DNA from 3 places in the Marinomonas sp. FW-1 genome. Region 1 is predicted to be linked to each of the others. Evidence: predicted binding sites of a transcription regulator. Region 1 holds the regulator's gene; each other region holds the start of a gene.
What was found. The regulator sigma-54, encoded in region 1, starts transcription at its own class of promoters, with help from an activator protein. The targets are predictions, from matches to a motif close to TGGCACNNNNNTTGCTNT.
Positions count from the first base shown of each region.

Region 2: C1X04_RS18025 (amino acid ABC transporter substrate-binding protein) is a predicted target of sigma-54. The motif match lies at 6,100-6,117, and genes of this name have one in related genera.
Region 3: C1X04_RS06700 (ANTAR domain-containing response regulator) is a predicted target of sigma-54. The motif match lies at 2,819-2,836, and genes of this name have one in related genera.

Region 1 covers NZ_CP025987.1:2,216,257-2,226,407, forward strand. Annotated here, with positions in the region: gene C1X04_RS10390 (phospholipid-binding protein MlaC) at 1-256, opposite strand, end outside; gene mlaD (outer membrane lipid asymmetry maintenance protein MlaD) at 261-722, opposite strand; gene mlaE (lipid asymmetry maintenance ABC transporter permease subunit MlaE) at 724-1,506, opposite strand; gene C1X04_RS10405 (ABC transporter ATP-binding protein) at 1,503-2,300, opposite strand; gene C1X04_RS10410 (calcium/sodium antiporter) at 2,472-3,434, shown strand; gene lptC (LPS export ABC transporter periplasmic protein LptC) at 3,437-4,012, shown strand; gene lptA (lipopolysaccharide transport periplasmic protein LptA) at 3,996-4,502, shown strand; gene lptB (LPS export ABC transporter ATP-binding protein) at 4,506-5,231, shown strand; gene C1X04_RS10430 (RNA polymerase factor sigma-54) at 5,307-6,776, shown strand; gene ptsN (PTS IIA-like nitrogen regulatory protein PtsN) at 6,794-7,243, shown strand; gene C1X04_RS10440 (HPr family phosphocarrier protein) at 7,253-7,522, shown strand; gene mgtE (magnesium transporter) at 7,531-8,883, shown strand; gene yjgA (ribosome biogenesis factor YjgA) at 8,890-9,426, shown strand; gene C1X04_RS10455 (carbon-nitrogen hydrolase family protein) at 9,499-10,151, opposite strand, start outside.
Region 2 covers NZ_CP025987.1:3,880,803-3,890,953, forward strand. Annotated here, with positions in the region: gene C1X04_RS17995 (bifunctional (p)ppGpp synthetase/guanosine-3',5'-bis(diphosphate) 3'-pyrophosphohydrolase) at 1-661, shown strand, start outside; gene C1X04_RS18000 (RidA family protein) at 716-1,102, shown strand; gene C1X04_RS18005 (NAD-dependent epimerase/dehydratase family protein) at 1,177-2,025, opposite strand; gene C1X04_RS18010 (hydrogen peroxide-inducible genes activator) at 2,136-3,041, shown strand; gene recG (ATP-dependent DNA helicase RecG) at 3,051-5,132, shown strand; gene lrp (leucine-responsive transcriptional regulator Lrp) at 5,172-5,648, opposite strand; gene C1X04_RS18025 (amino acid ABC transporter substrate-binding protein) at 6,204-7,229, shown strand; gene C1X04_RS18030 (amino acid ABC transporter permease) at 7,332-8,507, shown strand; gene C1X04_RS18035 (amino acid ABC transporter permease) at 8,518-9,618, shown strand; gene C1X04_RS18040 (amino acid ABC transporter ATP-binding protein) at 9,641-10,151, shown strand, end outside.
Region 3 covers NZ_CP025987.1:1,427,358-1,437,508, forward strand. Annotated here, with positions in the region: gene C1X04_RS06685 (type I secretion system permease/ATPase) at 1-597, shown strand, start outside; gene C1X04_RS06690 (HlyD family type I secretion periplasmic adaptor subunit) at 600-1,931, shown strand; gene C1X04_RS06695 (helix-turn-helix transcriptional regulator) at 2,037-2,672, shown strand; gene C1X04_RS06700 (ANTAR domain-containing response regulator) at 2,877-3,482, shown strand; gene C1X04_RS06705 (CmpA/NrtA family ABC transporter substrate-binding protein) at 3,479-4,678, shown strand; gene C1X04_RS06710 (CmpA/NrtA family ABC transporter substrate-binding protein) at 5,036-6,424, shown strand; gene C1X04_RS06715 (ABC transporter permease) at 6,450-7,421, shown strand; gene C1X04_RS06720 (ABC transporter ATP-binding protein) at 7,474-8,322, shown strand; gene C1X04_RS06725 (NAD(P)/FAD-dependent oxidoreductase) at 8,315-9,556, shown strand; gene nirB (nitrite reductase large subunit NirB) at 9,617-10,151, shown strand, end outside.

The DNA.
Region 1 (10,151 bases):
AAGCTCTACGGTAATACTTACCCATTACCTTTTTAGAGAAGTCATCAAAATCAACCACATCCTTCAAAATATCATTAACTCGCTGCTCAAGTAGCGCAGGATCTTTCGCTAAAACAGCCTTATCAGCAACAATATTAGTTCGAAACGCCTCAACAACATTAACCACAGTGTTTCTAGCATCATCCACGTTAGACCACGCGAAATTTGCACCGACTAGGGAAAGAAATAAAAACACACCTGAGAAAAATCTAGTCATAATATTACTCCGAATCACCTGCTTTGAATAAAAATTGACTAATTAAGGTTTCCAAAACGAGAGCTGACTGCGTATCAAATATCTCGCCACCATCTTTCAGCATTTCATCCTCTGCACCGATTGATATCCCTAAATACTTTTCACCCAACAAGCCACTGGTCAAAATAGCAACAGAGCTATCCGTGGGAATATTATCAACATCCGAATCTATGTTCATGGTAACTAGCCCCATGTATAAATCCTTATCAAAGGTAATGGATTCAACACTACCGACATTAACACCAGCAATCGTCACTTTAGCTCGATTACTTAACCCACCAATATCATCAAATCTTGCCACTATCTGATACGTGTCTTTTTTATCAGAAAACGCCAATCCACTGACCTGAACGGCAAGGTAAACAAAGGCCATAATACCAACAACAATAAAGGCCCCTACAGCCAATTCAATACGCTTACTTCTCATCTTAAAAATCTCCAAACATGGCGGCAGTTAATACAAAGTCCAACGCCAAAATAGCCAATGAACCTAAAACAACAGTACGAGTAGTTGCTTTACCAATCCCCTCAGAGGTTGGTACACACTCATATCCTTGATAGACAGCAATCCAAGTAACAGCAACAGAGAAAAAGACCGCTTTAATAAAGCCGTTAAGAATATCAGTATCAAAATAGACTGACTGCTGCATCAAGGACCAAAAAGCGCCATCATGGACGCCCAACCAATTAACGGAAACAACAAGCCCCCCGATAATCCCAGTCGCTGAAAATATCAAACTCAACAAGGGCAAACAAATGACACCTGCAATAAATCTAGGCGCAATCACTCGACGAAGCGGATCAACGCCCATCATTTCAAAGCTAGACAACTGCTCCGTTGCTTTCATCAAGCCAATTTCAGCAGTTAACGATGATCCGGCACGGCCAGCGAACAATAGAGCCGTTACCACAGGCCCCAATTCTCGTAGCAGAGCCAGTGCCAACAACTGACCAACCGCTTCTTCCGAGCCAAACTTTGCCAGTATGCTATAGCCCTGTAGCGCCAAAACCATCCCTATAAAAGCACCAGAAACAACGACAATAACAAGAGATAAAACACCCACAGAATACAACTGCTTGACCAGCAGATTTAAAGACTCTTTCGGTCTAACTGGCAACCTCACGATACTCTGCACCAAGAAAATACCTGCACGCCCTACTGACTCTAGCCAGTTCAGCAATGCGGCTCCAAGCTCTGCAATCATCTTCATAAAACACCCTTACCAGCATCAGCGCGGTTTTCTGGATAATGAAATGGTACTGGACCATCTGGCTCACCGTTTAAAAACTGTTGAACCTCAGCATTATCTGATGCCCTTATCTCATCGGCAGAGCCTTCAGCGATAACACGACCGCCCGCTAAAATGCACACATGATCCGCAATTGAAAGAGACTCTTCAACATCATGAGACACAAGCACTGAAGTGATGTTCGCCGTATCATTTAACTGGCGTATTAATTTAACCAGAACGCCTTTTGAAATAGGATCTTGGCCTGTAAATGGCTCGTCATACATGACTAATTCAGGGTCCAACGCAATCGCCCTAGCCAATGCCACGCGTCGAGCCATACCACCAGAAAGTTCAGAAGGCATTAATTTCGCTGCGCCACGCAAACCGACACTGTAAAGCTTATCCAAAACTCTTTTAGAGATGGTTTCTGCATCAAGCTTGGTATGCTCCTCCATAGGAAAAGCGATATTTTCAGCTACACTCATATCACTGAACAAAGCACCACTCTGAAAAAGCATGCCCATTTTCTTCCTCGCCTTATACAGGTTCGACCTAGACAAAGCGTGGATGTTTTTACCGTCCACCAACAACTCACCGGAGTCTGGTGCTAACTGAGCAGCAATAAGGCGTAACAACGTTGTTTTACCTGTCCCGCTTGGCCCCATGACAGCAGTAATCTTCCCGCGAGGAATGGTCAGGGAAACGTTTTCGTAAATAACCCTATCCCCCCTCGAAAAACTCACATTTCGGACTTCAATATAAGCATCAGTCACTAGTACACCCTTACCATCCTTCCTAAATATGGATTGATACTATCACTGCCCCCCAACAATTAGAATCGCGGCAAAGGCAAAACTACTTTGTTTGCAAGATCAAGCCTTGAATTTAGTTGCTAAACCTCATTAAATGGTGCCTTCTAATTTCAATGAGTCTTACTACCCATTATGCTGTTATTTTCCGTTGCTCTCATCGCTGGACTAATTTTACTCGTCATTAGCTCTGACAAATTCATTGAGCATGCCGCATTGGTGGCTGAAAAGCTTAATGTAAGCCCTATGGTCATTGGTATCACACTGGTGGCGTTTGGTACTTCTGCTCCTGAAATGGTGGTTTCTGCTATCGCCGCACTGGATAATGCACCTGAAATAGCAATCGGTAATGTTTTAGGCTCCAACATTGCCAACATCGCTCTAGTGTTGGGTGTCACTTTATTATTCTCTGCCATCCCTATCGCAAAAGGGCTTTCGACGAAAGAAGTACCTCTGGTGTTAGCCATCACAGTACTGACTGGTTTTTTACTCTATGACCAAGCACTAGGGTTATGGGATGGTGTAATACTCATCATTGCATTTGTCGCCGTGCTGATAATCCTATTACGCGGTAACAAAGATTTGGAAAGCGAACTAAAAGAAGAGCTTCCCGCAGATGATGGCTCATCAACATTAAAATCCTTAATCATTGCGTTAATTGGACTGGTTGTACTCATAGGTAGCTCTAAACTTCTAGTTTGGGGCGCCATTGGCATAGCGACTGCTTTGGGAGTGAGCGAGCTAGTTATTGGCCTGACTATCGTTGCAGTTGGAACCAGCCTTCCTGAGTTAGCAGCTTCTGTTAGTAGTGTGAGAAAAGGACATCATGATATCGCCATTGGCAACGTACTAGGTTCAAACGTATTTAACCTAGCCACCGTATTACCTTTACCAGCACTGATCGCCCCCGGCATAATCGACCCAAGTGTCGTGCAGCGTGATTTCCCTTGGGTACTAGGATTAACGGTCGCACTTGCTATTGCCATCTTTATATTCAAAAAATCTAAGAGCAATGCAATCCCTAGATGGATAGGCCTGCCTTTCATTGCATCCTATGGCATATATATATTTGCAATCAGTACGAATGGCGCGCCATAACAATGAATTTAGCAAAGACACTTAAAACCAGAAACATTCTACTATTAGCGGCAGTAACTGTGGTTATTGCTTCGATTAGCTGGTACAGCACAAAGCCATCAAGAAACTTAGTCGAAAGCGATGCACTTCGTGGCTCGCCCGATTATTTCATCACCGATGTGCAGGTAAAAGAGTTTGATGAAAATGGAGGGCTAATCGAAACACTGAACGCCAAACAAACCTCTCACTATGACCTTAAAGAGAAAACCTTGCTCGAACAGCCTAGTGTTGCCCGATATTCAGAATCGGGACAATGGCATGGAAAAGCAGATAAAGGGGTTATTGAAGACGGAAGTAATGATATTCTATTAACAGACAACGTAAGAGCAACGAAAAAATATCAGCAGTCTGAAGACATCCAGCTTAGCTCGGACAACATGCACTACGTAGACAAAGACAAATCATTGACCAGCTACGGAGCTGCTACCTTGATATCAACCCAAGGAAAAACCTCCGCGAATAAGATTACAACCTTTATAAACTCAGAAGAAGTCGTGATGACAGGATCTGTACGAGGAAACTATGAAACAACTCATTAACGCCAGCATGTTGCTCACTTCTGCCCTTATTGGACAATACACTTACGCTTTACCAGATGACCTTAACAAGCCATTAGAAATTCAAGCTGATGAAGCCTCTTTCGACCAGAATTCAGGCGAAGCCATCTATAAAGGCAACGTCTTTGTAAAACAAGGCTCCATAGAAATCCAAGCACAGTATTTAAAAGTCACAACAGACCCAAGCACCCGCAGATTTAACAGCCTAGAAGCCACAGGGTCGCCAGCAAAATTCAGTCAACAAATAGATTGGAATGGCAACATAGTTATCAGTAGAGGGAATGAAATCCACTACCAAACCGACGAATCCAAACTTGAAATCACTGGAGATGGATACCTAAGCCGTATGCAGAATTCTATCTCCGCTGATTACATTCTCTACATGATCCAAGATGGCACCTTTAGCGCAGAGAAAAAAGATTCTGGTCGCGTCAATATGACCTTACAGCCACAAACTACTGAGGCAAAATAATAGATGGCCTTACTAGAAGCAAAACACCTTGCAAAAAGCTATAAAAAACGCAAAGTAGTAAAAGACGTCTCAATTTCCGTTGAATCAGGCCAAGCCGTTGGTTTATTAGGACCAAACGGAGCAGGAAAAACCACCTGTTTCTATATGATAGTTGGTATGGTCGCCAATGACGCTGGCGGCATATTTATTGACGGCATAGACATCACCCATGACGCCATGCACACTCGCGCCCAAAAAGGTGTTGGCTATCTTCCTCAAGAGGCATCTATTTTTAGAAAAATGTCTGTAGAAGACAATATTTTAGCGATTTTAGAAACACGCAAAAATCTCACTAAAGCACAACAACATGAAAGATTAGAAGAGCTCTTAGAAGAGTTCCATATCACCCATATCCGCACCAACTTAGGAATGGCATTATCAGGAGGTGAAAGGCGCCGGGTAGAAATAGCAAGAGCGGTTGCAATGAACCCAAAATTCATTCTGCTTGATGAGCCATTTGCTGGAGTAGACCCAATCTCCGTTGGTGACATAAAACAAATAATTAAACACCTCCAAGAAAGTGGAATCGGTGTCCTAATTACCGATCATAACGTCAGAGAAACCCTCGACATCTGCGATAAAGCTTACATTGTTGGTAATGGTTATATCATCGCATCAGGCGATGCCAGTACAGTCATCAACAATGAACAAGTAAAAAAGGTCTATTTAGGCGACGACTTCCGCCTATAACCCCTTATCATTGCTGTAGAAAGGGAGTAGTATGCACAACTCGTTCCAATTCACTCAAACAAAAAGAGTTGCTCCATGAAGCAGTCTTTACAATTAAAGCTAGGTCAACAGCTAACCATGACCCCACAACTGCAGCAAGCTATACGCTTACTGCAGCTTTCTACGTTGGATTTGAAGCAAGAGATTCATGAGTTCCTAGAGTCGAACCCACTGCTTGAGCTTGATGATGACGAGCAAACTCATAATGAGTTACCTGCTAGCATAGAGTCAAAAAGCGCAACAGAAACACCTCTAGATAACGGTGAAGAAGCACGCCTAGAGTCCGAATGGACAGAAAGCATCCCAGAAGAGCTATCCATAGACAGCAATTGGGATGATACTTACCAAAGTTCAGCTGCGGTCAGTGACAACCTTAGCTTTGAAGGCGATAGCGATTTTGAAAGCCGTAACGCACCTGCTGAAAGCATTCAAGACCATCTTATCTGGCAACTAAACCTTACTCACATGTCTGATAGAGACCTTGAGATTGCCTATGCCATCATTGAATGTGTCCAGCCTGATGGATACTTAAGCATTACACCTGACGACATCTGCGAATCACTAAGCATTGAACTTGAAGACCTAGAAATGGAAGAAGTCATTGCGGTTCAACATAGACTGCAGCGCTTCGACCCAGTCGGCGTCTGCTCTATTGATTTACGTGATTGTCTGTTGGTGCAATTAGAAGCTTTCCAGACTCACCCTCTATACAAAAGCACCTATAACCTTATTGACCATTATTTACCCTTATTGGGCAATAGAGATTTTGCGCAACTAAGCCGCAAAACAAAATTAAAAGATGAAGCGCTAAAAGAAGTCATTAGCTTAATTCAACAACTAAACCCGCGCCCAGGCTCGGTTATTGATGCCGATGATACCGATTACGTTATTCCTGACGTGTCAGTCAAAAAACGTAATGACGTTTGGCAAGTTGAATTAAACAACGACGCTCTTCCACCAATAAAAATCAATGAAACCTATTCCGCCATGGCCAGCACCGCTGCCACAGCCGAAGATGCTTCTTACATCAAAAACTCACTACAAGAAGCTAAATGGTTCATGAAAAGTTTACAAAGCAGAAATGAGACGCTACTAAAAGTAGCCAGCTGCATTGTCAGCAGACAGATCGATTTTTTTGAGCTTGGTGAAGAAGCCATGAAACCAATGGTGCTTCATGACGTAGCTGAAGAAGTAGGCATGCATGAGTCAACCATATCTAGGGTAACCACTCAAAAATACATGCACACACCAAAAGGGATATTTGAATTAAAATATTTCTTTTCGAGCCATGTTAATACAGCCTCTGGTGGTGAGTGCTCTTCGACAGCAATTAGGGCCATGATCAAAAAACTTGTTGCTGACGAACCTGCTAAAAAACCTTTAAGTGATAATAAGTTAGCTGCCATTTTGGCAGATCAAGGCATACAAGTTGCTCGACGGACTGTAGCCAAATACCGTGAGGCGATGAACATCCCTCCTTCCAATGAACGCAAACGACTGATCTAAACGGAAAGCATTTTATCATGTCCTTGAAATCATTATTAAAAGCAGACCTCGTTCTCGCAAAACAAGATATCATTAGCAAGAAACGCGTATTAGAAAACCTCGCGGAAGTAGCGTCAAACCGACTTCACTGTGATAACGAAGCCGTCTATGATGCACTGCTAGGTCGAGAAAAACTTGGAAGTACTGGTATAGGCAATGGAATAGCCATTCCGCATTGTCGACTAGAGTCCGCAAATCACACCGCTGTAGTGGTAATGTCACTACAGACGCCTATCGATTTTGACTCTATAGACAAACAAGCTGTCGATCTTATATTTGCGTTAATTGTTCCGCCACATGAATGTGACCAACATCTATCAACACTGGCTCAAATTGCAGAATTAGCACAGTCTCCAGAATCATTGGACAAGCTGCGTACTGCTCAAAGCAACGAAGAGCTATTCAGTATTTTCAACTCATTAATATAGGTATAAAGCATGCTGGAAGAGTCTATTGTTATTATAAACAAACTTGGCTTGCATGCCCGTGCAGCAGGCAAACTCATAGAAACAACCACACGCTTTTCTTGTGATATCACCATCGAAAAAGATGGGCGTAATGTGGATGGAAAAAGCATCATGGCAATGATGATGCTTGCTGCAGGAAAAGGCACCGAAATCAAAATCAAAGCGAATGGTGAAGATGAGCAAGAAGCCATTAACGCGATCGTTGAATTAATCAACAATCGTTTCGGTGAAGATGAGTAAAGAGCATCATGTCGGAGCAAAACACCCTTAATCATTTGCAAACGGTAACCGAGTCCCTTGAGACCGGTGCCACAATGCAAATTCGCTACCTACTTAATGGTGCCCTACCTGCACAAGATGTTGCTCGACTATTAGAATCGTCTCCGCCAAAAGAGCGTAAGCTTTTATGGGAACTCATCGAAGACAAAAACGAAGGCGAAGTATTACAGTATCTGACTGAAGATATTGGCGTTCAATTCATGAAAAACATGAATACAGAACGCCTTATCGCCGTCTCAGAACACTTTGAAAGTGATGACTTAGCCGACTTATTACAGCACCTGCCAGAAAAGATCGTGAAAGAAGTGCTTGCGTCGATGACGGCGCAAGACAGAAAAAGAGTTGAAGACCTATTAAGCTACTCAGAAGACTCTGCTGGCGGCTTAATGAATACGGATACGATAACAATTCGTCCAAATATCAATGTGGACATTGTTTTTCGCTATCTTCGCAGGCACGCAAAGATTCCAGACATGACTGACAGTTTATTAGTCGTCAGTCGCTCAGATAAACTTCTCGGTGTACTCCCCCTTACTAAATTGCTGGTTTCCAACCCTAATGCCACCGTGCGTGACATTATGGAAACCGAGTTTACTGTGATCAATGCAGAGACACCTGCAAGTGAAGTTGCGCAGTTATTTGAAAAAATGGACCTTGTCTCCGCTCCCGTTATTGATGGTGAAAACAGAAAATTACTAGGTCGTATCACTATCGATGACGTTGTCGATGTTATTCGTGACGAAGCTGAACACTCCATGCTAAGCATGGCAGGTCTCGATGACGACGAAGACACCTTCTCCCCTATTATGAAAACCACCAAACGACGTGCGGTTTGGCTTGGCATAAACCTTATTACAGCCTTTATCGCCTCTTATGTGATTGGACTATTTCAAAACACACTCGATCAAGTGGTTGCATTGGCAATATTAATGCCTATTGTTGCCAGTATGGGCGGTATCGCTGGCTCACAAGTACTGACACTGGTAATTCGAGGCATCGCACTGAACCAGATTGGCGCAACCAATACACGCTGGCTTTTAAATAGAGAACTTGTTGTCGGACTTCTTAATGGCATATTGTGGGCAACCGTTATTGCCGCACTCACCGCTCTTTGGTTTGACAACATAAAGATTGCCTATATCATTGCAGGCGCCACTATAATAAACCTGCTATTTGCAGCAACCACTGGTACACTTCTGCCAATTTTCTTAAAAAAGATTGGCATCGACCCTGCCCTTGCTGGCAGCGTAATTTTGACTACTGTGACCGACGTAATTGGATTCCTTTCCTTCCTAGGTCTCGCTACTATTTTTTTAATATAGGTTCCCATGACAGACTTTGATCAATTTGAAAACGAAGAAGACATTCCTAAAAGTAAAACCCAGATCAAGCGTGAAATGGAAGCCTTGCAAGATCTTGGTAAAAAAATGCTCGGCTTAAGCAAAAACCAGCTTAAGAAAGTTGAAATGTCGGACACTTTACGCGAAGCCTTCGTTGAAGCTGGACGCATAAAACAACACGAAGCCATGAGAAGACACCTTCAATACATCGGCAAGATCATGCGCACAGAAGACCATGAGGCCATTGCTAATCGAGTGGCTATGTTTGATTCAACATCGGCTGCGTACAACAAGCTTTTTCACCAACTAGAAGTTAAGCGTGACGCACTTATTGGCGAAAACAGTAAAGAAGTATTGTCCCAATACCTAGATGAAAACCCTCAGATCGAAGACATTCAGCTGCTTAGACAACTTATCCGACTCTCCCAAAAAGAAGTGTCTCAAGGATCAAACACAACAAACCGTAAGAAATTATTCCGTTTTTTGCGTGAAGCCGAAGAGAAACGTTTAGGCTTAAAAGACTAATACAGAAAAGTAAAACCCACTGCGATTTACTTCGACAAAAGCCCTGGCTCAGAAAAAACTGACCAGGGCTTTTTACTGAAATCTACGATGGGATAAACAAGGCATTTTTTGACGACATTGATTCAGTCTTTGCTTTTCTACCTCAAAGACAAAATACCCCTGCTCTTCTTGCAAATCCGCCAAGCATTCTCCAAAAGGAGAATACAAAACACTATTACCATAAGTTTGCCTTGTTGAATTATGCCAACCACATTGGCCAACGCCTAAGACATAACATTGATTTTCAATAGCACGGGCGGACAACAAGGTGCGCCAGTGAGCTTTACCTGTCACATAAGTAAAGGCGGCAGGCACCAATAAAATTTCAGCCCCCATATTAACAAGTTGTCGATATAACTCAGGAAACCTCAGGTCATAGCAAATGCTTAAACCCACTTTAAAGCCATCCACATCCACCACTTTTAATGACAACTCACCCGCCTCTATAAAATCAGACTCCTTATAAGAGGCTGCTTTATCATCCACAGCAACGTCAAACAGATGAATTTTGTCATAGCGTTCAAGTATGGCGCCATCAGGACCAATCACCCAACAAGACTGCCTTACCCGCCCATTCGGCACTAATTGGCCATCAAACCGAATATGAGAAGGGTGAGAGCCGATCACAATATAAACAGAGTAACACTTGGCGAGCGTCGCGATCTCAGCAAAAATAATCGCTTGAT
Region 2 (10,151 bases), 1.7 Mb from region 1:
GATTGGGCACCGTCTGTTAACTCGCTCTTTAAATGCGTTTAAAACCAATATTGAAGAACTAACCACAGAGCAAATTGCGCAAGTATTAGCAACCCACCAGCTGGCTTCTCTAGATGACTTATTAGAGTCTATTGGTAAAGGTCGTCATGTTGGCTATTTGGTGGCTCGCGAGCTCTTCCCAAACATTGATGAAGACACGCTCGTTACACCGAAGTCCTTTAAAGTGAATGGCTCTGAAGGCATGCTTATTTCTTATGCCAAATGCTGCGCCCCTATTCCAGGCGACCCAATTGTGGGTTATGTGCAAGTGGATAAAGGCATCATCATTCACCACCTTAATTGCCCGAACGTTCAAGACCATTTGTCCAACCCTGAACGCTTTATTCATATGGCATGGGGCAAAGAAATTGAAGAAGAGCTGCACATTAGCCTGATTGTTACCTACATCAATGAACGCGGTGCTGTGGCGAAAATCGCTAGCTCAATCAGCGATACTGACTTCCAAGTATCTAACCTTGATATTATTGAACGAGGCCGAGTAAGTCGTTTACGGTTAAGCATCACCATCTCTAGTCGCGTAGGCTTGGCGGATGTTATGCGTCGTATAAAAGCGGTTCGTTGTGTCGAGAAAGTCTCTCGCGAAACCATTGTAGGACGCTAATCGACCTCGATTTATCTTTTGTTTATCACCGTCTAGAAAATAGGATACGTATTTATGTCAAAGCAAGTGATTCACACTGAAAACGCACCAGCCGCTATCGGTCCATATTCTCAAGCCGTACGTGCTGGTAATACTGTGTATTTGTCTGGCCAAATCCCTCTGGTTCCTGAAACCATGGAAATCATCAGCGAAGACATCGTTGAACAGACAACACAAGTTTTCAAAAACCTACAGGCAGTGTGTGAAGCCGCTGGCGGTTCTTTAGAAAACGTTGTGAAATTCAACATCTTCATGACAGACTTGGGCAACTTTGCCACAGTAAACGAAGTGATGACTCAATTCGTAAAACAGCCTTACCCAGCTCGTGCGGCAATGGGCGTTCGCGCTTTACCAAAAGGCGTTCAAGTGGAAATCGAAGGCATCATGGTATTGGAAGACTAAGATCTTCGCTGTGATCCCTATAAAAAAAGAGGCTTCGGCCTCTTTTTTTTATAGTGCTATATTCTTAACGCTGCTCATTTACGCAAAGCGCGAAACTCTTCTAAAAGCCCATGATAACCCGCTACATAACTTGGGTACTGCAAGCGCCAACCTTGTGATAAAAGGAACTGGCCTTGAAGGCGCTTACCTGAAATCGGAACAAAGCCTTCACCGCTGCTCACAGCAACTTTAGCGCCAAGGCAAGTTGCCAGCCACAACTTCACTTCCCACATAGAAACAGGCGTTTGATCGGTCACTATTACGTGCGCTGGCACGTTTTTTTCGTTTAAGGCACAGTTTGCCAGTAACACCAGCGCTGTCACCACATCGTCCCGATGAATGCGGTTGGTCCAGCTGTTCGCTCCCCAATCACTTTCACTTAAAACGGTTTCTAACAACCGATAACGCCCTGAGCCATAAATACCAGAGCAACGTACAGATACACTAGAAAATACCGCCGCTAGCGATTGTTCCGTTTCGAGTAACACCTTAGCCGTGGCGGATGTCGGTTGTGCTGGCGTGGTTTCATCCACCCACTCACCTTGGCTTTGCCCATAGACGCTAGTGCTAGAGACGAAAAACACCTTAGGTGGTTTGGCAACGTCTTTGTAACGATGGATCAATGTTTGGGCCGTGTCGAAGTAGGCCCTACGATAGGCGCTTTCTGTGCGCCCGTTTGGTGTCATGATTAAAAACACCACATCCACATCATCAGGCAGCCTGTCATCAGACATTTCCGCCAGATCACCCGTAATACCTTCAACGCCAGCAGGAAAGTCCGACAAGGTGCGACGAATCCCAATGACACTATGACCTTGTGCTACCAACTCAGAGGCCACACCTGAACCTAGATCCCCGCAGCCAGCGATCAAAATTTTTGCCATATATTTTCTCCTGGGTGCTTAGACAGAATTTTTTGCTTTCGAGTATACTTTATCAAATTATGTATTATCATAGTTATTAACAATGAATCAGCCAAGGTGAAAGGTGTGCTATGACATTAACGGAATTGAAATACATTGTAATGCTAGCGGATGAAAAACATTTTGGCCGTGCTGCCGATCGCTGCTATGTATCGCAACCAACGTTAAGTGTTGCGGTGAAAAAGCTTGAAGAAGAACTCGGCACCGCTATTTTTGAGCGCAGCAAAAGCTCCGTGTACATCACACCTTTAGGCGAGCAAATCATTACTCAGGCCAAGCGAGTACTGGATCAAGCCAACATGATCAAAGAGTTGGCGGCATCAGGAAAGAATCAACTTAAAGGCCCTCTAAGAGTCGGCGCTATTTTTACCATCGCGCCGTATTTGTTCCCAGCTATGATTCCTTCTTTGCATAATGCCGCCTCTAATATGCCATTGTCCATCGAAGAAGACCTCACCGAAAACTTACGCCCTAAGCTGCGTAATGGCGAGTTAGACGCCATTATTGTCGCGCTCCCCTTCCGCGAGCCAGATGTCGTCACTCAACCAATTTACGAAGAAGAGTTTGTTGTGCTGATGCCAAAGACGCATCCGTGGACAAAACTGTCGCACATTGAGACCGATCAGCTTTCTACCGATAACTTGCTGCTGCTGGGTAAAGGCCACTGCTTTAGTGAGCAAGTATTGGAAGCTTGCCCTCTAGTAAACGAAGGGGAATACGGTGACGGTCGAACCATCGTTAATGGCAGCTCATTAGAAACCATACGTTACATGGTTGCGTCAGGCTTGGGAGTCACAGTGTTACCAAAGTCCGCTGTCACCAATATTAATAACGATTTACTAGAAGTTCGGCCTTTTACCGAGCCTGCGCCAAAGCGTACCGTCGCGTTGGCATGGCGTGCTAGCTTCCCTCGCCCTAAGGCCATTGAAGCATTAAGCCAATCCATCCGCGATGCTAGCAAGCACCTAAAGTTATAGAGCCTCTGAATGATCGATGGACTAGACTCACAGGACGTTCGAGAGCTTAAAGGCGTTGGCGATGCGATGGCTGAAAAGCTAGCCAAGTTGCATTTGAATACAGTACAAGATTTGCTGTTTCATTTACCCATTCGCTATCAAGACAGAACGCGCGTTGTGCCAATTGGACATCTACGCTTCGGTGACGAAGCTGTAGTCGAAGGCCAAATTACCGGCTGTGAAATAAAAATGGGCAAACGACGCAGTTTACTGTGCCGAATAAAAGACAATACAGGCACGCTTTGCTTACGTTTTTTCCATTTTTCCGCGGCGCAAAAGAAGCAGCTAGAGTCCGGTAAACGGTTGCGTTGCTTTGGTGAAATCCGTCGCGGCAGCACAGGCTTTGAAATCTATCACCCTGAATACAAGGTAATCGGTGACAACGAAACACAGGAAGAAACTGCTCAGCTTACGCCTATCTATCCACTCACAGATGGCTTAACGCAAACCAAGATTCGCCAGCTGTGTGAGCAAGCATTAGAGCGTTTAACGCCCTACAATCTACAAGAATGGCTGCCTGACGAAATTCGCACCCAATTCAGTTTGCCACCACTGAGCGACGCCATTCACTTTCTCCATCACCCATCCAGAGAAGCGAACTTAGAACTGTTACGCTCAGGAAGCCATCCCGCTCAGTATCGCCTGTCTTTTGAAGAGCTTATGGCGCATCAACTTTCTCTGATTGGTAAACGGGTGAAAGCCAAACAAGATACAGCGATCCAAGTACAAACCGCAGGCGAACTCAGCCAAAGACTGTTACAGCAATTGCCCTTTTCGCCAACCAATGCGCAAAATCGCGTGTTTCAGGAAATCCTTAAGGATCTCGGTTCAGGGCATCCTATGCTACGTTTGGTGCAAGGCGACGTAGGATCAGGGAAAACCTTGGTCGCTGCATTGGCTGCCGCCTCTGTTGTACAGGCTGGCTATCAAGTTGCCATCATGGCCCCCACAGAAATTCTCGCTGAGCAACATTATATTAATTTCAGCCAATGGTTTGAGCCTCTCGGTTTAAAAGTCGCGTGGATGATAGGCAAACTTAAAGGGAAAACCCGCGAAAAAGAGCTCGCTGATATTGCTTCAGGTGCTGCGCAAATTGTCGTTGGCACTCATGCCTTATTTCAGGACACTGTCGAATTTGACCGCCTAGCGCTTGCCATTATTGATGAGCAGCACCGCTTTGGCGTGCACCAACGTATGGCATTACGAGAAAAAGGCATGAAGCATGGCTTCCAGCCTCACCAACTGATCATGACCGCCACACCGATCCCTCGAACGTTAGCCATGTCCGCCTATGCTGATTTAGATTGCTCCATCATTGATGAACTGCCACCTGGACGAACCCCAGTAAACACGATTGTGGTATCGGATCAGCGACGCCAAGAAGTCATTGATCGGGTGAAAAGCGCCTGTGAAGAAGGAAAGCAAGCTTATTGGGTGTGTACCTTGATTGAAGAATCAGAGGCCTTGCAATGCCAAGCCGCAGAAGACACCGCTATTTTGCTGCAGGAACAACTCGGCGGCTTATCCATTGGCTTGGTACATGGGCGACTTAAAGCGCAAGAGAAAGCCGATATTATGGCCAGATTCAAGGCCGGAGACATTCAGTTATTGGTTGCCACCACGGTGATTGAAGTGGGTGTGGATGTGCCTAATTCCAGCTTAATGGTAATAGAAAACCCTGAACGTCTTGGCCTTGCTCAGCTTCATCAGTTACGTGGTCGTGTGGGTCGAGGGCAAACCGCCAGCCATTGCGTGCTACTTTATAAAGCGCCATTAGGACAACAGGGTAAAGAACGGCTTGCCACCATGCGAGAGACCAGTGATGGTTTTAAAATCGCCGAAAAAGATCTTGAGTTACGAGGGCCAGGGGAATTACTTGGCACCAGACAAACTGGGCTTTGGGAATTTAAAGTAGCCGATTTACAGCGTGATAAAAACTTGCTTGATGACGTTCAAAAAGCCGCAGCACAATTGTACCGCCACTACCCTGAGCGTGTTTCGCCATTGTTATCACGCTGGCTACCTAACCACGATCAGTATTTGAACGTCTAAAGATGTGCACACTTATCCGCATCTTCAATGTGGATAACATTAAGGGATATTAACAACCGTGGTATTTTTGACTTCTTCCATCGCAACGTAGGTACGAGATTCACGAACATGCGGTAGCGTCAATAACGTTTCACCAAGCAAAAGGCGATACGAATCCATGTTCGATACTCGTGCTTTAAGAAGGTATTCAAAATCCCCAGCAATGAGATGACATTCTAGTATTTCTGGAATTTCCGTTACCGCGGCTTTGAATTCATTAAACCCTTCTGGAGACGTTGTTTTAAGACGAATTTCAACAAACACCAGTAGTCCAGCGTCTACTTTTTTAGGGTTAACTAAGGCACAGTAGCCCGTAATGTAGCCATTACGCTCAAGCCGACGCACTCGCTCCAAACAAGGTGTTGCACTAAGTCCTACACGACTTGCTAGCTCTACATTGGATAGACGGCCGTTAATTTGTAATTCTCGAAGAATTTTTTTATCTAAGCGATCGAGTGGCTTTGCTGAGTTATCCATCTGATATGGATCTCCTTACATGACTTCAATTTATGACTAAGTCTACCATGCAGATTACAAATTATGGAAAGTGCTTTATTCAATATATTACATGTGGGTATTTAAACGAAGCACAGTAGATTTCATCAAAGCACCAAAATGATGCAAAAAAATCATTCAGCGTAATAATTCTTTACAAACTCACTATCAACGCCCCATAAGTGAGCAATAAAACACAGCTCACGTAATGGGAAGCCCTGAATTCTCTAGCATCCCTCAGAAAAATGCCTTGTTTACATTTTTATAAATACCAAGATTGAACAGTGCAAAAGGTGTAAAAAATAAGTATCTCCTAGCTATTTTCTTACAGTTTATCCTTGACTACGCCTCAAAAGAGTAATTCTATAGGGGCATGTGATGATCTTGTAGAGGAATCATCTGCATATACCTAACAACAAGAATAATTACATGTTGGCATCAAGTTTGCTTCGTTTTAATCACAGACGTAACACTCTGAACGGTAAATTTCAGCAAGATAACAACATATATAAAAAAACGCCTGGGAGGCTCAATATAATGAAATCGAATGTTTGTAAGCTACTTTCGACTGCTGCAATCGCAGCAACCATAAGCACCGGTGCTGCTGCCGCAACACTTGACGACGTTAAGTCAAAAGGATTTATCCAGTGTGGTGTTAGTAATGGTGTTCCAGGATTCTCCAATGCCGATGATAAAGGCAACTGGTCAGGTATAGATGTGGATGCTTGTCGCGCTGTTGCTTCTGCAATCTTTGGCGATGATCAAAAAGTTAAATTCACTCCTCTTTCTGCTAAAGAGCGTTTCACCGCCCTACAATCTGGCGAAATTGATATCCTTGCTCGTAACACAACTTGGACTTACACGCGTGATGCGTCTTTGGGTTTAGACTTCACAGCAGTGAACTTCTATGACGGTCAAGGCTTCATGGTTCGTAAAGATCTAGGTGTTACTTCTGCGTTGGACCTTGACGGTGCAACGGTTTGTACAGAACAAGGTACAACAACAGAATTGAACATGGCGGATTTCTTCCGTAAAAACAAATTGTCTTATGTGCCAGTTGTTGTACAAAAAGCAGACGAAGCACTATCTGCATACGACCAAGGCCGTTGTGACGTTTACACAACAGATAAATCTGGTCTAGCGGCTCACCGTACTAAACTTGCAAATCCTTCTGCTCACTTAATTCTTCCAGAAACTATTTCTAAAGAGCCACTTGGCCCTGTTGTTCGTCACGGCGACAACCAATGGAAAGACATCGTAACTTGGTCAATGTTTGTTCAAGTTAACGCTGAAGAAATGAATATCTCATCTAAAAACGTTGCTAAGGTCAAAAGTGAAACAAATGACCCAGGTATCAAGCGTCTACTAGGTGTTGAAGGTGACATGGGTGCACAACTTGGTCTTCCAGCGGATTGGGCTTACAACATTATCGCTAACGTAGGTAACTACGGTGAAGTGTTTGAGCGTAACGTAGGTCCATCTACTCCTGTAGATCTGCCACGTGGCCTTAACGCACTATGGACTGAAGCTGGCGGCATCATGTATGCGCCACCAGTTCGCTAATACCTAAAGCAACCTGCTTGGGTATTTACCCAGCGGCAAATGCCGCTGGGTTTCTCCCCCCTTTCTTACACATCTGACGAGCATTCCATTGCCTGAAACAAGATGAGCGATAAAACAACTCCAAGCAATAACAGCTTTTTGAATGACGCGGGTAATCGCGCTTTAATATTTCAAATTGTGCTACTAGTGATGGTGGTCTTTGCGGGTTATTACTTATTCAGTAACCTTCAGTCCAACCTCGATAACCGTGGAATTTCAACTGGTTTCTCATTTTTCAATGAACCAGCTGGCTTTCCAATTCTTATCCACCTAATTGAATACACTGAGGCGAATACCTACGGGCGAGCGTTTTTTGTTGCCTTAATCAATACCTTTGTTATTTCCCTATTAGGGATTATCTTAGCCACCATTATTGGCGTAATAATGGGGCTAGCTCGATTATCCAAAAACTGGCTAGTGGCACGTTTAGCCACTGTCTACATCGAAACATTGCGTAATATTCCATTACTACTGCAAATGTTCTTCTGGTATTTTGCTGTACTCGCGGCATTGCCAGCACCACGAAATAGTTATGAATTTGCCGATTTCCTATTAAATAAACGCGGCATTTATTCACCTAACCCAATCGCTCAAGATGGCTTTGGCTTGGTAATTTTCGGCTTTGTTTTGTCGATTGTAGCTTCCATTGGCTTGATTATTTGGGCGAAAAAGCGCCAGACAAGAACAGGGCTATGGTTCCCTGCTTACTGGTCGTCTCTTGGCGTTATTGTTGGTGTGACATTTCTATTTTTGGCCGTTTCTGGGTTTCCGATAGAGTTCGACCTACCGCAAAAAAGTCGCTTTAACGTAACGGGCGGTATGGTTCTTCCACCTGAGTTCGTAGCTGTGTTAGTTGCTCTATCTACTTACACAGGGGCATTTATTGCTGAAATCGTGCGAGCTGGCATATTGTCTGTTAACTGGGGACAAACCGAAGCAGCTCGCTCTTTGGGCCTTCGTGACAACCTCACTCAGCGACTGATCGTATTGCCTCAAGCATTGCGAGTCATTATCCCGCCACTCACTAGCCAATATTTGAATTTGGCGAAGAACTCTTCGTTGGGTGCCGCTATTGCTTACCCAGAGTTGGTTGCTGTGGTCATGGGTACGACGCTCAACCAAACAGGTCAGGCGATTGAAACCATCGGTCTTTGTATGTTGGTTTACGGTTCATTGAGTCTATCGATTTCGGTATTCATGAACTGGTACAACAGCAAAATGTCATTAATTGAGCGCTAGGAGGCAGATCATGGCTATTATCTTTAAACCATCACCAAGCCTCCCACCACCAGTTACATCGGTTGGTCCTGTGGCATGGGTACGTCAGAATTTATTTTCGTCCCCGCTGAATATATTCCTCACTCTTTTTAGCTTGTACCTGTTGTATTTGCTTATTCCACCTGTCATTGAGTGGGGTTTCATCAATGCAACATGGGAAGGGACGTCAAAAGCCGCTTGTACTGGTGGCGGTGCTTGTTGGGCATTTGTTGTCGTCTATTTTGACCAGTTTATGTACGGGTTATACCCTGAAGCAGAAACATGGCGCATTAATTTAGCCGTTATTCTGTTAATCGTTATGGTGGGTGCTTTTGCCATTAAAACGATCAATAAGCTGTACCTTTCTATCGCAATTATCTTTGCTTATCCCATCGTCGCTTACTTCTTGTTCGCTGGTGGCATCTTTGGCTTAGAAGTTGTAGAAACCTCTTTGTGGGGCGGCTTGTTTCTTACTGTGCTGCTTGGGGTCATTGGTATCGTTGCCTCCTTCCCATTAGGGGTGGTATTGGCTCTTGGTCGACGCTCAGACATGCCGATAGCAAAATCTGTGTGTGTGGTCTTCATCGAAACGATTCGTGCTGTACCATTGATCACTATTTTGTTTATGGCATCCGTAATGATTCCGTTATTCCTGCCTGAAGGCTTGAACTTTAACAAACTATTACGTGTGTTGATTGGTATCACTTTGTTCTCTGCTGCGTATATGGCTGAGGTGGTTCGTGGTGGTCTACAAGCGATCCCTAAAGGCCAGTATGAAGCCGCAGATGCGATGGGCTTAACCTATTGGCAATCTATGATTCTGGTTATTTTGCCGCAGGCACTAAAACTGGTAATCCCTGGAATAGTGAACTCTTTCATTGCTTTGTTTAAAGACACAACCTTAGTCTATATCGTTGGTATGTTTGACTTCTTAGGTCGAATTCAAGCCGCTAACCATGATGCAAACTGGTTAGGAACGACTGTCGAAGGTTATGCCTTTGCAGGTTTTGTCTATTGGGCTATCTGCTTTGGTATGTCTCGTTATAGTATGGCTCTCGAGCGTAAGTTAGAAACTGGGCACAAGCGAAATTAGTTAAGAATTAAAGGTCTTTATTATGACAGATACAAACATGGCTCGTGCCCAGCTAGCGCAGGGCGAAGAAGCAATCATCGAATTTAACGATGTAAACAAGTGGTACGGTGATTTTCACGTACTTAAAAACATCAACTTCAGCATCAAGAAAGGCGAACGAATCGTTGTATGTGGTCCTTCTGGTTCTGGTAAGTCAACTATGACGCGTTGTATCAACCGCCTAGAAGAACACCAAAAAGGCACCATTCTGGTTGATGGCGTTGAGATGAATAACAACCTGAAAAACATCGAAGCGATTCGTAAAGACGTGGGGATGGTGTTTCAGCACTTTAATTTGTTCCCTCATCTGACCATTTTAGAAAACCTAACATTGGCACCAATCTGGGTTCGTAAAACACCTAAGAAAGAAGCTGAAGAAATGGCGATGCATTACTTGGAGCGAGTCAAAATCGCTAACCAAGCATTGAAATACCCAGGTCAGTTATCTGGTGGTCAGCAACAACGTGTGGCAATTGCTCGTGGCTTGTGCATGC
Region 3 (10,151 bases), 790 kb from region 1:
GGATCCGGAAAATCGACCATTGGTAAGTTGATGACAGGCCTTTATACACCCAATAGCGGTGCAATAAGAATAGATGGTGTGGACCTTCGTCAGGTTAATCCTACTGATTTACGTCGTAATGTTGGCGCTGTATCCCAAGACGTTAATTTATTTTATGGCTCTATCAAAGATAATATCGTCATGGGCGTTCCTTACATGGAGGATGACGCTATTATTCGAGCGGCTGACCTGTCAGGTGTTTCTGAGTTTGCTAATCGTAAGCCAAGTGGTCTAGACAGTAATGTTGGTGAGCGAGGTGCTTTACTGTCAGGTGGACAGCGTCAAAGTATTGCGATCGCTCGTGCGTTACTTTTTGATCCACCAATCCTTATTTTGGATGAACCCACCGCCTCGATGGACAATACAACTGAGACGCGAATGAAGCGAAGACTAATGGAAGGGTTAAAAGATAAAACGCTTATATTAATTACACATAAGGCCTCTATGCTGGATATGGTTGACCGTATTATCGTAATGGATAATGGTCGCTTGATTGCTGATGGTCCAAAAGCTCAGGTGCATGAAGCACTTCGCCAAGGCAAATTAAAGGTCAGTTAATAATGAGTAAAAAAACATCAATATCTCAAAGTGATTTAGAGTATTTGACTAACCGAAATGCCGCTTTGATGCTGAAGACGCCTCGTGGCGGCCGTATCATTCTATGGGTGATTTTTATATTCATCACCGTTGCATTAGTGTGGGCTCACTATACTTCGTTGGATGAAGTGACTGTTGGTGAGGGAAGGGTGATTCCTTCGAGTCAGGTTCAACAAATTCAAAACCTTGAAGGTGGTATTTTAAAAGAAATTAACGTAAAGGTTGGGCAGGTTGTCGATAATGATCAGGTGTTGATGACGATCGAAAACACAGAAGCGCTATCTTCATTAAGGGAGCAACAAGCAGAGTCGATTAATTTACGGGTGCGTGCCACACGTCTTCAAGCAGAGTCTTATGGTGTTAAACCTGAGTTTGATGCTGATGTTATGAAGGAAAACCCACAGGTGGTTAATCGAGAGCTTGATTTATACAAGAATCGCTTAGAGTCACTGCGTACTAATCAGGCTAGCTTTGAGCAGCAGATAGCACAGCGGCGACAAGAGATTGTTGAATTACAGGCGAAGCTGGCAAACTTGAAGCAAAGTTATGCATACTCTAAAGAAGAATTAGCGTTAACTCGACCTGCTTTTGAGCAGGGAGCTGTATCCAGGGTTGAGTTATTACAGCTTGAACGGCAAGTGAACCAGCTGCAGGGGGATTTAGAAGCCACTCAATTGGCTATTCCAAGAGCCGAGTCAGCGTTAAAAGAAGCGCAGAGTAAGCTCGAAGAAAGTGATGCTAAATTTCGTGCTGATGCCCAAGAGGATTTAACCGCCGTTCGAAGCAAGTTGGATCAACTGCGTGAAACCAGCGTATCACTAGCTGATAAAGTTTCTAGAACGCAGGTTAGATCACCGGTTAAAGGGATTGTGAAACAAATTCAAATCAATACGGTGGGTGGCGTTGTTAAGCCTGGAATGAGTTTATTGGAAATTGTACCTATTGAAGACTCGCTATTGATTGAAGCTAAAGTTCGACCCGAAAACATTGGTTTTATACAGCCAGACTTGAAAGCGGTTGTTAAGTTGTCAGCCTATGATTTTGCTATTTTTGGCGGGTTGCCTGGTGTTGTTGAAAACATCAGTGCTGATACCATTCTGGATGAAGAAGGCAACAGTTTCTATTTGGTTAGGGTGAGGACGGATAAGAATTATTTAGGGACTGAAAAATCGCAATTACCAATTATCCCAGGTATGCAAGCGACCGTAGATATTATAACAGGCAAGAAAACGCTACTCGATTATTTATTGAAACCAATTCTAAAAGCCAAGCAGAATGCGCTTCGTGAGCGTTAATTACAAAAAAAACGCCAAGGTTTATATTCGGTAACAAATGTTAACAAACTGTCATTGTTAGCTGGTTAGAATAGCTAGGTTGCACTCAATAGGATGAGGTTTATTTTGAAAATTTTGTGTTGGAATACAGATGACGCCGTTTGGACACATTGGAATAGTGTAGTCGCAGTTGGAATTTCATTATTTCGTGCTGAGACGATAGAAGATGTGCGTGAATCGTTAACTGTATCACCATCCGAGTTTGAATATTGCTTTATGTATTTAGGCAACGACTCTTTTTCCAAAGATGTAGAAGATGTTGCGGCATTATGTTCAGCGTTTCCAAAACAAAAAGTGGTCGTTTTTCCGAATCAATTTAGCCAAAGTGCAGCACTAAGATTATTTTCGGTAGGCGTAAATGGTCAATGTGCACCTTATATTGGTAAGGAGCAATTATCACTGGTGTTGTCCGTGATTGACTCTGGCGAGATTTGGGGAGGGAAGGCTTTCATAGAGCAACTCATTCAACAGTCTGCACCGACTGAACCAACGTCTAATAACACGCTTGAGCATTTGTCTGACAGGGAATGGAGTGTTGCTAGATGTATTGCAAAAGGCCTTTCAAACAAGCAAATTGCATTGGAGTTAGAGATCACCGAGCGGACCGTGAAAGCTCATCTTACTTCTGTTTTTAAGAAAACCAATACTAAAGATCGTTTAGCCTTGGCTCTTTTAGTGAAATCACTTGATACGGTGCATTAGGTCGTATCCTTAGCGTCCTCTGCACATTTTTGGTTCATTTCACTTTTTTGCCGCTCAATCACATCAGAATGAAAGGGGATTTTCGACTGCAGCAGCGCTCTATTGTTGCTTATCCTCCGTATTTATCTATTTTCTGTGTATCTTAATGGCGCAATTTTTGCAGTTTACTTGAGTGTAACTTAACGCTTTCAAAGAGAATGCACCATGTCCGCTCCCCCCGAAAAAGAATTGACTGTGATGTTGGTCGATAATGAGCCTGCAAGAGCGGCTATTGTAGAACAAGCTATGATGGATAGCGGTTACCGTGTCATTAGACGTTTAGAGAATGCTAAAAACCTAACCGAAGCCGTAGCAGAGTTTCAACCAGATATGGTGATTATTGATATTGAATCACCTGATCGAGACATGTTGGAAAATATGTCTCGTCTCACTAAAGATAATCCTCGCCCAATCGTGATGTTTGCTGAACAGGATGACTCTAAGTATGTAGAGGCTGCCATTAGGGCTGGGGTAAGCGCCTATGTGGTTGATGGCGTCAATAGCGGTAGCGTCAAAGCATTATTACAAGTGGCTATTGCGCGATTTAGGGAGTTTCATGCTCTTAGGTCTGAGCTTGAGTCGGTAAAAAGCCAGCTTGAAGATCGTAAGCTGATAGATAAAGCAAAAGGTTTAATCATGAAACATCAGAAATGTGATGAGCCAGCGGCCTATCAAGCTCTTAGAAAACTAGCAATGGATCGTAGTCAACGTATGACAGATGTTGCTAGAAATATCATATCTGTCATGGAGTTGATGGGAGGTTCAAAATGAACACAGTGCAATCAAATAGTCTTATTCAGCAAGCGGATCCCATTCGTATCGGTTTTATCCCACTTATCGATTGCGCGCCTTTTGTTATTGCTCAAGAGAAGGGCTTCTTTGTCGATGAGGGCGTCAATGTTGTACTTTCTAAAGAGGCATCTTGGGCAAGTATTCGTGACAAGGTAGCGTTTAATTTGCTAGACGGTGCGCACATGTTGTCATCAATGCCGATCGCTGCCAGCCTAGGGATAGGTAGCATCAAAACAGCAATGCAAACCAGTTTTACCGTAAGCCACAACGGTAATGGCATAACGATTGGTAATTTTCTGTACGACCAACTGCAACATTTTGCTGACTCTTCTCTGGACATCCGAACGGGCGTCGCTTTAAAAAGGCTCATTGATCATCGAGGTGACAAAGTCGCGCCGTTGCGTTTTGCGATGGTGTACCCTTATTCCTCTCATAATTATCAGTTACGGGATTGGCTGAGTCGAGCTGGTATTAATCCGGATAAAGATGTCCAAATAGTGGTTATTCCTCCGGTAAAAATGGTCGATAACTTAAGACGTGGCGATATAGATGGCTATTGTGTGGGTGAGCCATGGAATAGCTTGGCGGTTGAGCAAGGTGTTGGTCATATGCTGGTCACAGGATATGAAATTTGGGGAAGCACTCCGGAGAAAGTATTTGGAGTGAACGCCCTTTGGGCCGAGCAAAATCAAGCACAACATCTTGCGATTATTCGGGCGTTAGATAAAGCCTGCGCTTGGGTAGATGTCGCAGAAAACCAAGCTGAGCTTCTTAGTATTTTGAGCCATCCAGATTATTTAAATTGCACTATGCAGCAGTTGGTGTATGGCTTTGGTTCTATTAAACCAAAGGGACAGTTTGATTGGCCAATGGAAGCGTTTCAGCGTTTTTCCGGTAGTGATATTAATAAGCCACTGCCGAGTTATGCATTATGGGTCATGGCTCAGATGCATCGCTGGCAACAGTTAGGTGGTGTGTCCAAGCTAAACCAGTTAGCCGAGCAAATTTATCGTAAAGATCTTTACTACAAAGCACTGGGCTTAGTTGAAGACAAAAATGCCATAGAGTGGCAGCTACCAGAGGCAGACGAAGCAACTTGGTTATCTTTGGTGGCGGATGGGGAAATTCGTTTGCACCCTGAAGGGATTTTAAAGGGGTTTGAAAGATTGGCGTAATGCGCATCGGATGATGTGATGTTTTAGTGCGCTGTGCATGATTATTGGGCAAGAATAAAGATGTTCTTATCGGTCTGCATTTCAAAATTGAGCGGAAAAAATACAAAAAACCATATAAAACAGTTGTTTATTTTAATTGGCACACTGCGTGCTTTGTAAAATACATAGAGAAAAATTTTTTGAAAAAAAATGGTGAAATTGGCAACGGTCGTTAATTGTCACCCACATTACTGAATCTCCAAAGTCGGATTTTCTTTGAATGGCAAAGGCGCCTGCAAACACATTCTATTTGTGTTGTGCATGCGCCTTTTTTTGTTTTTCTACTTTTTGAAATGTATTTAGTTGCGGAGTATGACAATGAACCTAAGATTTTTGAAAGCCTTAGATCCCCTTCCTAAAATGGGTTTTTCCATATTAATGGGGTCCGTTCTGTTATCTGGTGTTGCCCAAGCGGAGGTTGGTTATGCGGAAAAGGAAGAGCTTAAATTTGGTTTTATCAAACTAACCGATATGGCGCCATTGGCGATTGCGTATGAGAAAGGCTATTTCGAAGATGAAGGGCTGTATGTCACTTTGGAAGCTCAAGCAAATTGGAAAGTTCTGCTCGACCGAGTGATTGATGGGCAGTTAGATGGCGCTCATATGCTAGCGGGTCAGCCACTGGGTGCAACTATTGGGTACGGTACGAAAGCGCACATAGTGACCGCTTTTAGTATGGATTTGAATGGTAATGGTATTACGGTTTCCAACGATGTTTGGGATGAAATGAAGAAAAACATTCCAAATGGTCCAGATGGCAAGCCTGTTCATCCAATCAGTGCCAGTGCTTTAAAGCCTGTAATAGATGGCTATAAAGCCCAAGGCAAACCATTCAAAATGGGCATGGTGTTTCCCGTCTCCACTCATAATTACGAGCTGCGTTATTGGCTTGCTGCTGGTGGCATTCATCCAGGTTATTACGCCCCAGCGCGAGGCGACACCAGTGGTCAGATTAATGCCGATGCTTTGCTGTCTGTTACACCGCCACCGCAAATGCCAGCCACCATGGAAGCGGGAACGATTTCAGGTTACTGCGTTGGTGAACCTTGGAACCAACAAGCTGTGTTTAAAGGGATTGGTGTGCCAGTCATTACCGATTATGAAATCTGGAAAAATAACCCAGAGAAAGTCTTTGGTGTGAGCAGCGACTGGGCGGATCAATACCCCAACACGCACATTCGTGTTGTCAAAGCCATGATTCGTGCTGCGAAATGGCTAGATGAAAACAACAATGCTAATCGCCCTGAGGCGGTAAAAATCCTCTCGCGTAGCCAATATGTGGGCGCTGATTACGATGTGATCGCCAACAGTATGACCGGTACTTTTGAGTATGAAAAAGGCGATAAACGTGACATTCCAGATTTCAACGTCTTCTTCCGTCATCACGCAACTTATCCCTATTACAGCGATGCGATTTGGTACCTAACGCAAATGCGTCGTTGGGGGCAAATTTCCGAACCTAAGTCTGACGAATGGTTCATGAAGATCGCTAAAGATGTCTACCGTCCTGATATTTATGCGCAAGCGGCACAATCCTTAATAGAGGAGGGTGTCATGTCGGCAGACGAGTTTCCTGATTTTGATAAGGAAGATGGTTTTAAACCACCTCAAAGCGACTTTATTGATGGTGTCATGTATGACGGTAAACACCCTAATGATTATCTGAAGCGATTTAAGATTGGTCTAAAAGGCGATGATCAGGTCTAAACCAAACACGATAAGTGAGATAAAGATGATGATATCAAACATAACCATGGCTTCTTTAAAGGATAAGATCAGCGCATTTTCTTTGAAGGGCGTTCTACTGCCAGTCTTTGGAATTATAGTTTTCATCTTGTTGTGGCAAGCAGGAGCAAGTCGAGTTCATACCTCTCTGGGAGAATTTCCTGGCCCTGTTGTGGTGTATGAACAGTGGAATAGTTTGGTGGCAGAACACCAGAATGAACGAGTGAAGGCCGAAAAGTTTTACGTCCGCCAAGAAGAGCGTATTGCGGAACGTCAAGCTAAAGACCCAAGCTATGCTGGCATTATCCGGGATTACACTGGTAAGCCGACCTTTTTTGACCAGATATTTACCAGCTTGTACACCGTTCTAGCTGGGTTTGGTCTGGCCAGCCTTATTGCTATTCCTGTAGGGATTTTGATTGGTTTGAATCGTTCTGTTTACAGTGCCCTGAATCCGGTGATTCAGGTATTTAAGCCGGTTTCTCCGCTGGCATGGTTGCCTTTGGTCACTATGGTCGTGAGTGCGAGTTATGTATCTGATGATCCTATGTTTTCCAAATCATTCTTAACGTCCATGTTCACGGTCACCTTGTGCTGCATGTGGCCAACTTTGATAAATACGGCGGTGGGGGTCGCAGCGGTCGAAAAAGACTTGCTTAACGTATCCAAAGTATTGCGCCTTGGGTGGGTGACACATGTGATGAAGATCGTCATTCCGTCCGCGATTCCTTTGATGTTCACAGGTTTACGTCTGTCATTAGGTATTGCATGGATGGTGTTGATTGCGGCGGAAATGTTGGCGCAAAACCCAGGGCTAGGGAAGTTTGTTTGGGATGAGTTTCAAAATGGCAGTTCGAACTCGTTGGGCCGAATTATGGTGGCTGTTCTGATGATTGGTTTTATTGGGTATTTGTTGGATCGAGTGATGTTGGCATTCCAGCGCTTCGCTTCTTGGGATAAGACGCAGGTGCTTCGATAAGAAGCGATTTGTCGAAAATACATTAATTTAGAGTGCGCTAACGGAGAATGCTATGACAACACATTTAGATATAAGCCATATTTCTATTGAGTTTCCTACACCAAAAGGGCCTTTTAAAGCGCTTGATAATGTCAGCCTAAAAATACAGAAAGGCGAGTTTGTATCGCTTATTGGTCATTCGGGTTGCGGTAAGTCTACCGTCCTTAATATCGTGGCTGGTTTGTATGACGCAACGGAAGGCGGCATTTTATTGGATGGTCGTGAAGTTAAGGGGCCAGGACCGGAGCGTGCGGTGGTTTTTCAAAACCATTCTTTACTGCCTTGGCTAACTTCTTACCAGAATGTCGAATTGGCAGTGAAACAGGTTTTTCGCAAAACCAAATCGAAGAAAGAAATGCATGACTGGATCATGCATAACTTAGAGTTGGTGCACATGACCCATGCCGCTGATAAGCGTCCAGATGAAATCTCTGGCGGTATGAAGCAGCGTGTTGGTATTGCTAGAGCGTTAGCGATGGAGCCTAGTGTTTTACTGATGGATGAGCCTTTTGGAGCATTGGATGCCTTGACTCGGGCACACCTTCAAGATTCGTTGATGGAGATTCAAAAAGACTTAAACAACACTGTGATTATGATTACTCACGACGTGGATGAAGCCGTGCTGCTATCGGACCGTATAGTCATGATGACGAATGGCCCAGCTGCCACTGTTGGAGAAATTCTCCATGTTGACCTTGAGCGCCCGCGTGAACGTCTGGCTTTAGCGAATGACCCAAGATACGTAGATTATCGAACTCAAGTGTTGACCTTCTTGTATGAAAAACAACGCAAAGTAGAGCCTATCCAAGCAACGACTAAGAGTAAAACGGTGGCGGCTAGTGCCAAGGTTGCCAATGCCTAGTCTTATCTCTAAGTCGGGCAAACGCCGTCTCGTCATTGTTGGGGCTGGTATGGCTGGCAGCAAGCTTGCGCACGACTTCGAAAAAGCGCATGGCGATGATTACCAAATAGTTTTGGTTGGGGAAGAATCCAGAGTTGGCTATAACCGCATCATGTTGTCCTCTTTATTGGCAAAGGATATTTCGGATGCCGATATGCCATTTGTTGATGCGCAGAAAATGCAAGAAGATGGCGTTGATATTGTGTCCAATGATCCCGCTATTAAGTTGGACCCGAAAAATAAAACGCTCCTATTAGCCAGTGGAAAAACCATTAAATACGATCAATTAGTGCTAGCGACTGGCTCTCGGGCAAGTGTGCTACCAATCAAAGGGGTGTCGGCTCCTAATGTAATGGGCTTTCGTACTTGGAATGATGTGGATGTTATGACGCAGTTGAAAGGCCGTCAGTCTGTTTGCGTCGTCGGTGGTGGTTTGTTGGGCTTAGAAGCTGCAGTGGGCTTGGTAAAGCGTGGTCATAAGGTGGTCGTTTTTCATCGCTCAAATTGGTTGCTAAATCGTCAGCTAGACGCCGAATCGGCCGAGCTCTTACTGGCTAGGCTTACGCAAATGGGTATCGAGTTTCGTCTTGGCGAGTCACCAGAATCCTTTTTACAAACAGATGACGGCTGCGTCTCTCATGTGGTTTGCCAAAGTGGCGAACAGCTGGCAGTGAACTTGGTTGTTATGGCTGCGGGTATCGTGCCTGAAATTGCGTTAGCCAAAGCGGCTGGATTGGAAACGAATCGGGCGATTTTAGTCGATGAGCGAATGCAAACTTCTCACCCTGATGTTTATGCTCTGGGTGAGTGCTGTGAATGTAATCAACAAACCTTTGGCTTAGTAGCGCCTATTTGGACACAAATTAACGTTTTGATGAAGGTGTTGGTAGGCGAAGAAGCCGCGTTTGTTATCGAGCCGACATCGACTAAGTTGAAAGTATCCGGCATCAATCTTTTTTCGGTTGGTAAGATTGAGCCATCAGAAGAAGACAACTGCATTTTTTTCAAAGATGTTAGCGCAAATCATTACCGCAAACTGGTAGTCAACGACGGCTTACTGGTTGGCGCAATTCTTTATGGCAACGTCGCCGATGGAAGCTGGTATTTCCAGCTAATTCAAAACAAGACCAATGTCTCTGAGATGCTTGATTTACTGGTATTTGGCGAAGCGTATTGCTGCCTTCAAGTGGCCTAAATCAAGCCGTTCTAGACGTTGTTAGCCGTTAGGCAAACTATTATTGCAAAGGGGAACACAATGATTTCTAGCGTGTCTTTTCTTACTACCAAACCTCATCTTGTGGTGATCGGCAATGGCCTGGTCGGTCATCACTTTGTCGAACAAATGATCGCCCAAGCTGGTCATGAAGCCTTTCAAATTACGGTGTTTGGTGAAGAGCCTTACTTAGCTTATGACCGTGTGCATCTAAGTGAATATTTCACGGGTAAAGGTGCAGCCGATTTGGCCATGACAGATGGCACTTTATATGACGAACATGGCGTGCGCTACTTTACCAATAGCTTGGTGACCGAGATCGACCGTGAGGCGAAGACGCTCATATTACAAAATGGCGAGTCATTGTCTTATGACAAGCTTGTTCTGGCGACGGGCTCTTATCCTTTTGTTCCACCTATTCCTGGTCATAAACGTGATAACACCTTTGTTTATCGTACTCTTGATGATCTTGACGCGATTAGAGCGTGTGCGAAACAAGTAACAAGAGGCACGGTTGTCGGCGGTGGTTTACTTGGGTTGGAAGCGGCGAATGCGCTCAAAAATCTGGGTTTGGAAA